DNA from 2 places in the Methylobacterium sp. E-046 genome. Region 2 is predicted to be linked to the other one. Evidence: predicted binding sites of a transcription regulator. Region 2 holds the regulator's gene; the other holds the start of a gene.
The links. Region 2 encodes PhoB, which activates phosphate uptake and scavenging genes when phosphate is short. Its sites were predicted from a motif close to TGTCATNNANCTGTCAT; they were not measured.
Positions count from the first base shown of each region.

Region 1: MKK82_RS30100 (putative 2-aminoethylphosphonate ABC transporter substrate-binding protein) is a predicted target of PhoB. The motif match lies at 3,837-3,853, and genes of this name have one in related genera.

Region 1 is NZ_JAKSYP010000277.1:58,445-63,778, reverse strand. It holds gene MKK82_RS30120 (DeoR/GlpR family DNA-binding transcription regulator) at 1-671, opposite strand, end outside; gene MKK82_RS30115 (LysR substrate-binding domain-containing protein) at 668-1,549, opposite strand; gene MKK82_RS30110 (2-aminoethylphosphonate--pyruvate transaminase) at 1,689-2,798, shown strand; gene phnX (phosphonoacetaldehyde hydrolase) at 2,819-3,646, shown strand; gene MKK82_RS30100 (putative 2-aminoethylphosphonate ABC transporter substrate-binding protein) at 3,902-4,933, shown strand; gene MKK82_RS30095 (putative 2-aminoethylphosphonate ABC transporter ATP-binding protein) at 4,975-5,334, shown strand, end outside.
Region 2 is NZ_JAKSYP010000159.1:98,090-103,423, reverse strand. It holds gene MKK82_RS13810 (protein-disulfide reductase DsbD family protein) at 1-2,119, shown strand, start outside; gene phoB (phosphate regulon transcriptional regulator PhoB) at 2,131-2,826, opposite strand; gene phoU (phosphate signaling complex protein PhoU) at 3,014-3,733, opposite strand; gene pstB (phosphate ABC transporter ATP-binding protein PstB) at 3,850-4,665, opposite strand; gene pstA (phosphate ABC transporter permease PstA) at 4,689-5,334, opposite strand, start outside.

The DNA of each region.
Region 1 (5,334 bases), on a different contig from region 2:
GCCACGATATAGCCGCGCTCGGCCGCCGCCAGCATTCCGACCCGCAACTCGGTGGGGAGTGGTGCAAAGTCGGTGATCTCGCCGGACGGCGAGATGCCGCCGGCGCCCACGAAGGCGACGTCGGCACGAAAGCGCGCCAGCGCCGCCAGGGCGTCGGTGCCGAACGCCGCCTCGTCGGCGCTCTCGATCTCACCACCGAGGACGTGAACCCGCACGCCGGCGACGCGGCACAGGAGGAGCCCGACGGGCAGGCTGTTGGTGCAGATGGTCAGGCCCTTCGGCGCGGGACGCGCGAAGAGTGGATCGCGCCCGGCGAGCGCGTTGGCCACCGCCAGGGTGGTGGCACCCGAATCGAGCACCACCACCATGCCGTCCTCGACGAGCCCCGCCGCGACCCTTCCGATCGCCGCCTTGCCCGCCGGGTTATCGCGCTCCCGGATGGCCAGGACGGGCTCGTCCGAGCGTCGCGTCGCGCCGCCATGTACGATGGCAAGATAGCCCCGCTCGGCTAAAGCCTTCAGGTCACGCCGGATTGTCTCCCGTGAGACGCCGAAGCGGTCCGCCATTCCCTCGACGCTTACGCTGCCGTCGCGGCCGAGTCGCGCGAGTATCTCGTCCTGGCGGGAAGCCGCGAGGGTGCGGGTTTCGCGGGTCGAGCGCTTCCGGCTCATCGCTGAGCCCCTTCCGAAGCTGTCCCCGTTGCCAACCCGAACACCGCACGGATCAGGCGCAGGTTCTTCCGCCGCGCCAGGCAGGCGATCGCGTGGCGGTTGACAAGATCGGGTCCGTCGATCGGGATCGCGGCGATCCGGGCGTCCTCGCCGCATTCTAATGACAAGACGATACCGATCCCGATGCCGGCGGCGGCAGCCTCGATCACCGCTTCACGACTGTCGAGTTCCATCAGCACAGTGGGCGCGATGCGAGCGCTCCGACAGGCCCGGTCGAAGGTTCGCCGGGTCACGGAGGTGGGCTCGCGCAGGACCATGGCGGCCCCGTCGAGTTCGGCAGTATGCAACGCCGCGCGATGTGCAAGGGGGTGGGACCTCGGGACAACGGCGCATATGCGCGAGACGGCGATTTCCGAGAGGTGGAGGTCCGGATGCGCCTCGGCCTCCGTGAGGACGGCGACGCTCGCACGCTCCGACAGCAGGGCTTCGCGCGTGTCGGCAGCGTTGCCGAGGATCAATCCGACGACGATGCCGGGATGGTGCGCTCGGAGGCGCGCGAGGAGCGGCATCACGATGTGGGGCGAATCCACCGCGATCTCGATCCGCCCCGAAACGAGCGTCCGGTTGGCCTCCAGCAGATCCTCGGCTTGCTCCACGAGCCCGAAGAGCGGGCCGGTGACTTCAGCGAGAGCTTGACCCTGCGGCGTCAGTTCCGCGGCCCGCGCCGTGCGCCGGAACAGCACCAGGTCGTACCGCTCCTCCAGCGCCTTGATGTGCCCGGTCACCGCGGGTTGGCTGATGCAGAGGCGCTGCGCCGCGCGCGTGAAGCTGCCTTCCCGCGAGACGGCGTCGAAGGCGCGAAGCTGGAACAGATTCATGGCGATCTATCGGCGGGACTTATGACGAGCATTACGAGAAACGATTTGATCTGATGGGTTGTCTGAACGCAAGATCGACCCGTCCCCGAAGCGCCCACGCTGCTCCGGGTCATCCCTCGGCAGATCGGGCAGGATCACCATGACAGCCGCCGCTCCCATTCTCCTCACGCCCGGTCCGCTGACGACGTCCGAGCGCACGCGCGCGGCGATGATGACCGACTGGGGCTCCTGGGACGGAAGTTTCAATGCTCTCACAGCGAACGTCTGCGAGCGACTCGTCGCGATCGCAAACGGCACCGGCAGCCATGTCTGCGTGCCGCTGCAGGGAAGCGGCACCTTCGCCGTCGAGGCCGCGATCGGTACCCTGGTCCCGCGTTCCGGCAAGGTGCTGGTCCTCGTGAACGGCGCCTACGGCAAGCGCCTCGCGAAGATCTGCGAGGCCTTGGGACGCGACCACACGGTCTACGAAACCGCCGACGACGTGCCCACGACACCCGAGGCCGTCGACGGACTGCTTGCCGCCGATCCCGCCATCAGCCATGTCGGGCTGATCCACTGCGAAACCAGCACCGGCATCCTCAACCCGCTGCCAGAGATCGCCGCCGTGGTCGCACGTCACGGTCGCGGCCTGATCGTCGATGCGATGAGTTCCTTCGGCGCACTCCCAATCGACGCGGCCGTGGTACCGTTCGAGGCGCTGATCGCTGCTTCGGGCAAGTGCCTGGAAGGCGTGCCCGGCATGGGTCTCGTGATCGCGCGGGCGGACGTCCTGGCCAGGGCCGAGGGCAACTCGCCTTCGTTGGCACTGAACCTCAGTGACCAGCACCTCTACATGCAGCGCACTGGGCAGTGGCGCTTCACCCCGCCGACCCACGTCGTCGCGGCGCTCCACGAGGCGCTGCTGCAATACGACGAGGAGGGTGGCCTGCCGGCCCGCCACGCCAAATACGCCCGCAACTGCGAGGTACTGATTTGTGGCATGGAACGTCTTGGCCTGAAGTCTTTCCTGCCGTCGGAGATCCAGGCTCCGATCATCGTGACCTTCCACGCGCCGAGCGACCCGAAGTACCGCTTCGCCGATTTCTACGCCGCCGTGCGTGAGAAGGGCTTCATCCTCTACCCCGGCAAGCTCACGCAGTTGGAAACGTTCCGGGTCGGCTGCATCGGCCACGTTGAATCCGCCGACATGGAGCGCGCGGTCGAGGCCGTCGCTGAGGTGTTCGCCGAACTGAACGTCACGACCCTCTGATCGCAAAGGAAAGCATCCCCATGCCCTACGCTCACCCGAAGAAACTTCAGGCCGCGATCCTCGATTGGGCCGGGACCGTCGTCGATTTCGGCTCCTTCGCACCCACCCAGATCTTCGTCGAGGCGTTCGCGGAGTTCGGGGTCGCCGTAAGCCTGCCCGAGGCACGGGGCCCGATGGGCATGGGCAAGTGGGATCACATCCGCACGCTTCTCAATCAGCCCGAGATCGCCGCGCGCTACGCCGCTGCCCGCGGACGCGAGGCGACCGATGCCGACGTCACCGCGATCTACGAGCGCTTCATGCCGCTGCAGATCGAGAAGATCGCAGAGCATTCAGCCGTGATCCCCGGTGCGCTGGACGCCATCGCCGAACTGCGGGCCAAGGGCCTCAAGATCGGCTCCTGCTCCGGATACCCCGCCCGCGTCATGGAGCGGGTGGTCGCGCTCGCTGCCACCAATGGCTACGTCGCCGACCACGTGGTCGCCACAGATGAGGTCCCGAACGGGCGTCCCTTCCCGGCCCAGGCGCTTGCCAACGTGATCGCACTCGGCATTGACGATGTCGCCGCCTGCGTGAAGATCGACGATACGGTCCCGGGCATCCTCGAAGGGCGCAAGGCCGGGATGTGGACGGTGGCGCTCACCTGCTCCGGCAACGCGCTCGGGCTGACCTACGATGCGTTCCGCGCCCTTCCCGCCGATCGTCTCGCCTCCGAGAGGACGCGGATCGCCGCCCTGTTTGCCGATTCGAGGCCTCACTTCCTCATCGACACGATCGCCGACCTGCCAGGCGTCGTGAACGACATCAACGGGCTCCTGGCCGCCGGACGCATGCCGCAGGCCTACTGAGGGTGACGGCGGAGGACCATTTATCCCGGTCGAACGCGGCTTCACCCGCAATCTTTAATGTTCCGACATCGATCCGCTGCCAAATGCCGTGGACGAACCACGGCTGACTGTATTAATATAAATCTTGCCATGTAGTGGCTTCTAAAGAGGCAAGGAGTGCGTAAATCCTGAACTTGGTCGTCGAAAGTTTTGTCTTTCTACTGTCATGTATCGGACGCTAGAAACGTCAGAACGAAATACCTCGGAGCAACGTCCATGAAATTCGTCGGCCTCCTCGCTCTGACCCTCGCTATGACGTCGACTTTGACGGCTCCAACCGCAGTATCGGCAGCGGAACGCACCAAGCTGACGATCTACACAGCCCTGGAAAACGACCAGCTTGGCCCCTTCAAGGCTGGTATCGAGCGGGCGGTGCCCGAGATTGAGGTGGTCTGGGTACGGGACTCGACGGGCGTCATCACCGCCCGGTTCCTCGCCGAGAAGGACAATCCCCGCGCCGACATGGTGATGGGGCTCGCCGCATCCAGCCTCCTCATGTTCGAGAAGCAGGGTCTGCTTGCCGCCTATGAGCCCAAGGGAGCCGACGCCCTCAAGCCCGCTTTCCGGGATTCCGTCGGCCCCTACAGCTGGACCGGCACCGACGCCTCGATCGGCGTGGTCTGTTTCAACACCGCGGAAGCGGAGAAGGATGGCGCGAAGGTCCCCGTGCGATGGGCTGACCTCCTGGTGCCGTCCCTCAAGGGCAAGGTGGTGATGCCACACCCCGCCTCCTCCGGCACCGGTTACCTACTGGTCGCCGGTTGGCTCCAGGGCATGGGCGAAGAGGCCGGCTGGGCTTTCATGGACAAGCTCCACGAGAACATCGCCGCGTACCTGCATTCGGGTTCGGCGCCCTGCGTCCAGGCCGCCCGCGGCGAGCGCACTGCCGGTCTGTCGCTGGACATGCGCGGCGCCGCTGAGAAGACGAAGGGGGCGCCACTCGCCGTCGTCGTTCCCGCCGACGGCACGGGCTGGGACGAAGAAGCCTACGCCATCGTCGGTACCACCAGGCATCTGGAACTCGCCCGCAAGGTCGCCGACTGGGGCGCGACCAAGGCGGCCAACGAGCTCTACGCCAAGAGCTACGCAGTCGTCGCCTATCCCAGCGTTGCCAACGTGCCCGCGAACTACCCCGCCAATGCCGAGGCCGCAATGATCAAGAACGATCTCGGCTGGATGGCCGACAACCGCGAGCGGGTGCTTGCCGAATGGTCGCGTCGCTACGAGGCCAAGGCCGCCAAGAAGTAGGGTTCGTCCGAACGAGTACGCAAGAGATCGAGGGTGCTGCTATGACGCTTCGCGATGCGACGCCGTTCCTGAGGGTTTCGGGATTGTCGAAGCGCTACGGTGCTTTCACCGCCCTCGACGGAATCGACCTGGAGATCGCGAAAGGTGAGTTCGTCTGCTTCCTCGGCCCTTCCGGCTGCGGCAAGACGACCTTGCTGCGCATGATCGCCGGGCTCGACCGGCAGGATGAGGGACGCATCGAGATCGGTTGCCGAGATGTCTCGTCGGCCCCGCCCTCGGAGCGTGACTTCGGTATCGTGTTCCAATCGTATGCGCTGTTCCCGAACCTGACCGTCGCGGCCAACGTCGCCTACGGCCTCGTCAACACGCGAATGCCGAAGGCGCGGATCGCCGCGCGGGTC
Region 2 (5,334 bases):
GGTCGCGGTCGCGCAAGGTTTCCCCCAGGGCTTCCGAACGCCGTCGGACCTCGTGCGGTCCAGCCTCGCCGCCGAGCCCGCCGCGGTGGCGGGCGCGCAGCCCTTCACCCTGGCCGTTCGCATGCAGGTGAAGCCCGGCTGGCACGTCTACTGGCGCAATCCCGGGGATTCCGGCCTGCCCCCGGAGGTGACCTGGACCCTGCCGGCGGGCTTCAACGCCGGGGCGATCCGGTGGCCCGCGCCGGAGCGCATCCCGATCGCCACGCTGATGAATTACGGCTACGAGGGTGAGGTCACGCTCCTCGTGCCGGTCACGCCGCCGCCGAGCCTCGATCCCGCCGACCCGGTCCGGATCCAGGCCAAGCTGACCTACCTCGTCTGCGAGACCGAGTGCGTCCCCGGCTCGGCCGATCTCGCCCTCACCCTGCCGGTGGGGGAGCCGAAGCCCGATCCGGCCAATGCCGAGCTGTTCGCCCGTGCCCGCGCGGCCCTGCCGGTCCCGGCTTTGTGGCCGTTGCGCCTCGCCAGTCAGGGCGACACCCTGCGGCTCGACTTCGCGGCCGGCGGCCTCAAGGCCGACGCCATCCGGAACGTCGCGTACTTCCCGTATTCCGAGACCGCGATCGACAACGCCGCCGCGCAGGTGGCGGCGATCGATGACACCGGGCTGCACCTCACCCTGGCCCGGAGCAGCCCGGCCGAGGCGGTCCCCGGCGCGCTGCCGGGGGTGCTCACCCTCGAGGAGGTGGGCGATGCCGGCACCCGGCGCCTCGCCTTCGCGTACGGCGACGAGCCGGCGCCCGCCGCGGCGGCCTCGTCGATCCCGCCCTCCGCGGCCCCGGTCCCGCAGGTGGCGGCCGAACTCGACGCGCTGACGCTCGCGACCGCGGCGGCCTTCGCCTTCATCGGCGGGCTGATCCTCAACCTGATGCCCTGCGTGTTCCCGGTCCTGTCGATCAAGGTCCTCGGCCTCGTGCGGCACGCGGGCGAGAGCCCGGCCCGGCTGCGGATGCACGGCTTTGCCTACACGGCCGGCGTGCTGGCGAGCTTCCTCGGGCTCGCGGCTGTGCTGATCGCCCTCAAGGGCGGGGGCGCGGCGATCGGCTGGGGCTTCCAGCTGCAATCGCCCCTCGTGGTGGCGGGGCTCGCCTACCTGCTCTTCGCCATGGGCCTGAGCCTGTCGGGTGTTGTCCAGGTCGGCGGGCGTCTCGCCGGCCTAGGCGACGGGCTCGCCCGGCGGGCGGGTCTCGGCGGCTCGTTCTTCACGGGTGTCCTCGCGACCCTGGTGGCGACCCCTTGTACGGCCCCGTTCATGGGCTCGGCCGTGGGCTTCGCCCTGACGCAGAGCGCCGCCGTGGCCCTCGCCGTCTTCGCGAGCCTCGGCCTCGGCCTCGCCCTGCCCTTCCTGGTCCTGACTCTCTGGCCACCCGCGCTCCGAGCGCTGCCGCGGCCCGGCGCCTGGATGGAGACGCTGAAGCAGGTCCTCGCCTTCCCGGTCTACGCCACCGTGGCGTGGCTGGTCTGGGTGCTGGCGCAGCAGGTCGATCCGCGCGGGCTCCTGGCGGCGCTGATCGGCCTCGTGCTGGTGGGCTTCGCCGCCTGGGCCTGGGAGCTGGGGCGCACCGCCCCGCCCAGGACCGGCCGCGTCGCGCAGGGCGCCGCGGCGCTGGCCCTCGTTGCCGTCGCGGGCCTCGCCGTGACCGTGCCGCAGGATCGCGCGACGCCGTCCGCGCAGGCCGCGCATGACGGGATCGAGCCCTTCACCCAGGCACGCCTCGATGCCCTGGTGAACGGCCGCCGGCCGGCCTTCGTCGACATGACCGCGGCGTGGTGCATCACCTGCGCGGTGAACGAGGCGACCTCGCTCAACACCAAGGCCGTGCGAGCCGCGATGGCCGAGCGCGGCGTGACCTACCTGAAGGGCGACTGGACCAATCAGAACCCGGAGATTACCCGCCTGCTGGAGAAGCACGGGCGCAGCGGCGTGCCGCTTTACCTGCTCTACAGCGGCACCGGGGAGCCGCAGGTGCTGCCACAGATCCTCACCGAGGGGGTCGTGCTGGCGGCCCTGCAAGCGGTGCCGGCCGCCGCGGATCGGAGCGCCGCGCTCGTCCGCTGAGCGGGGCCGCCTCAGGCCCCCAGCGAGAAGGTCTCGTCGAACGCGTAGCCGGAGCCGCGGACCGTGCGGATCGGGTCGGGCTGGCGCGGGCCGTTCAGCGCCTTGCGCAGGCGTCCGACATGCACGTCCACGGTGCGCTCGTCGATGTAGACGTCGTGCCCCCAGACGCCGTCGAGGAGCTGCTCCCGGGAGAAGACCCGGCCCGGCGCCAGCATCAGGAACTCCAGCAGCCGGAACTCGGTGGGCCCGAGATGCAGCTCCTCGCCGCCGCGGCGAACGCGGTGTCCGGTGCGGTCGAGTTCGAGGTCGCCGGCCGCCAGCCGGTCCGAGACATGGGCGGGCTTGGCCCGGCGCAGCAGCGCGCGGATCCGGGCGAGGAGCTCCGGCACGGAGAAGGGCTTGACGATGTAGTCGTCCGCCCCCGTCCCCAGCCCCCGGATCCGGTCGCCCTCCTCGCCGCGGGCGGTGAGCATGATCACCGGCAGCCGCTCCGTCTCGCGGCGCGCCCGGATGCGGCGGCAGAGCTCGATCCCCGAGAGACCCGGCAGCATCCAGTCGAGCAGGACCAGGTCGGGGATCCGCTCGGCCAGGAGCAGCTCCGCGTCGTCGCCCCGCGCGGCCGAGTCCACGACGAAGCCCTCGGCCTCGAGGTTGTAGCGCAGCAGGGTGGTCAGCGCCTCCTCGTCCTCGACGATCAGGACTTGCATGCTCACGTTCGATGACCCGTTCACGAGGCGGCGCCCTTCGGCCTGCGGAGACGCCGGCTCCCTCCGGAGCGGGCGCTCAGGCGGAGGCTGCGGGAGGCGCCGCTCAGCCTCAACCCGCAGCCTCCGATTCTCTGGCGCCGCCCGACAGGACTGAGCGCGCCGCGGCGCCTGTGTCGAGGCGGTTCGGCTACGGAGCCTTGCCGCCGTCCACCGTCGCGTAGTTCGATGCATCGTTCTTCGGCCGGTCGCCCGCCAGCGTCTCGCCCGTGGCGAGGTAGTGGATCGTCTCGGCGATGTTGGTCGTGTGGTCGCCGATCCGCTCCACGTTCTTGGCGCAGAACAGGAGATGCGTGCAGAACGAGATGTTGCGCGGATCCTCCATCATGTACGTCAGGAGCTCGCGGAACAGGGAATTGTACAGGGCGTCGATCTCGCCGTCGCGCTCCCAGACATCGTGGGCCGCCTGGATGTCGCGGCTCGCATAGGCGTCCAGCACGTCCTTGAGCTGCCCCTCGGCGAGGTCGCTCATGTGGCGGACGCCCAGCACGATCTTCTGCGCCGGCGCGTGGTCGGAGATCGCCACGACGCGCTTGGCGACGTTCTTGGCGAGGTCGCCGATCCGCTCCAGGTCGCCGGAGACGCGGATCGCCGAGATGGTCTCGCGCAGGTCGATCGCCAGCGGCTGGCGCCGGGCGATGAGGAGCACCGAGCGCTCCTCGATGTCCCGCTGGAGCGCGTCGAGGCGCTTGTCGGCGAGGATCACCGCCTGGGCGAGCGCGTCGTCGCGGCGCACGAGGGCGTCGGTCGCCTCGGCGGTCATCTTCTCGGCCACGCCGCCCATCTCCGAGATCGAGCGACGCAGGTCCTCCAGGTCGGTGTCGTAGGAGCTGACGATATGGCCGGGCATGGTGGATCCTTCGATAAGGGCCCGCGGATCGCGATCCGCGGGGTCTGGCGGGGATCCGCCGCCCCGCCGCCGCGGCGGCGAATGCCGGTATGGTTCGGCGGAGCGTCCGGCTCGTATCAGCCGAACCGCCCGGTGATGTAGTCCTGCGTGCGCCGCTCCGCCGGATTCATGAACATCCGGTTGGTCGGACCGAACTCCACGAGCTGACCGAGATACATGAACGCGGTGAACTGCGAGATCCGCGCCGCCTGCTGCATGTTGTGGGTGACGATCACGATGGTGAACTCGTCGCGCAGCTGCTCGATCAGCTCCTCGATGCGGCCCGTGGAGATCGGGTCGAGCGCCGAGGTCGGCTCGTCGAACAGGATGACCTCCGGCCGCTGCGCCACCGTGCGGGCGATGCACAGGCGCTGCTGCTGGCCGCCCGAGAGGCCGGTCCCCGCCTGCCGGAGCTTGTCCTTCACCTCGTCCCAGAGGGCGGCCTTGCGCAGGGATTCCTCCACCCGCACGTCGAGCTCGGCCTTCGGGAGCTTCTCGTAGAGGCGCAGGCCGAAGGCGACGTTGTCGTAGATCGACATCGGGAACGGCGTCGGCTTCTGGAACACCATGCCGATGCGCGAGCGCAGATCGTTCAGGTCGACGGACGAGGCCAGGATGTTCTCGCCGTCCAGCAGGATCTCGCCCTCGGCCCGCTGTTCCGGATAGAGGCTGTAGATCCGGTTGAAGCAGCGCAGCAGCGTGGATTTCCCGCAGCCGGAGGGGCCGATCAGCGCCGTGACCTGCCGGTCGTTGAAGTTGATCGAGACGTCCTTCAGGCCGTGGAAGCTGCCGTAGTAGAAGTTCAGGTCCTTCACGGCGATCCGCACCGGGCGGCTCTCTTCGGCGCGGTTCCGGTTCAGCTCGACCGTGGGGATCGCGGAGGCGGCGTTCATCGTCGTATCCTCGAAGGGGGGGCTCAGCGCGCGGTCTGCGGCTTGATCACGAAGCGGGCGACGATCGACAGCGCCAGGATCGAGCCGGTGATCAGCAGCGCCCCGGCCCAGGCCAGGCCTTGCCAGTTCGGATAGGGTGACAGCGCGAACTGGTAGATCATCACCGGCAGGTTCGCGACGCCGCCCATCAGGTCGGGCGAGAACCAGGAATTGTTGTTGAGCGCCGTGAACAGGAGCGGCGCCGTCTCGCCCGCGATGCGCGCCAGCGCCAGGATGATTCCGGTCACGATGCCGGCCGAGGCGGCGCGCCACGTCACGCTCATGATCACCTTCGAGGGCGGGGCGCCCAGCGCCGCGCCGGCTTCCCGGAGGGTCCCCGGCACGAGGCGCAGCATGTCCTCGGTGGTGCGCACGATCACCGGCACGGCGATGATCGCCAGCGCCACGCCGCCGGCCCAGCCCGAATACGTCCCCATCGGCCGCACCATCAGGGTGTAGACGAACAGGCCGATCAGGATGGAGGGCGCCGACAGCAGGATGTCGTTGAGGAAGCGGATGAGCGCCGCCAGCTTCGAGCCGCGGCCGTACTCCGCGAGGAACGTCCCCGCCATCACGCCGACCGGCGTGGCGATCACGATGCCGATGCCGGTCAGCACGAGGCTGCCCAGG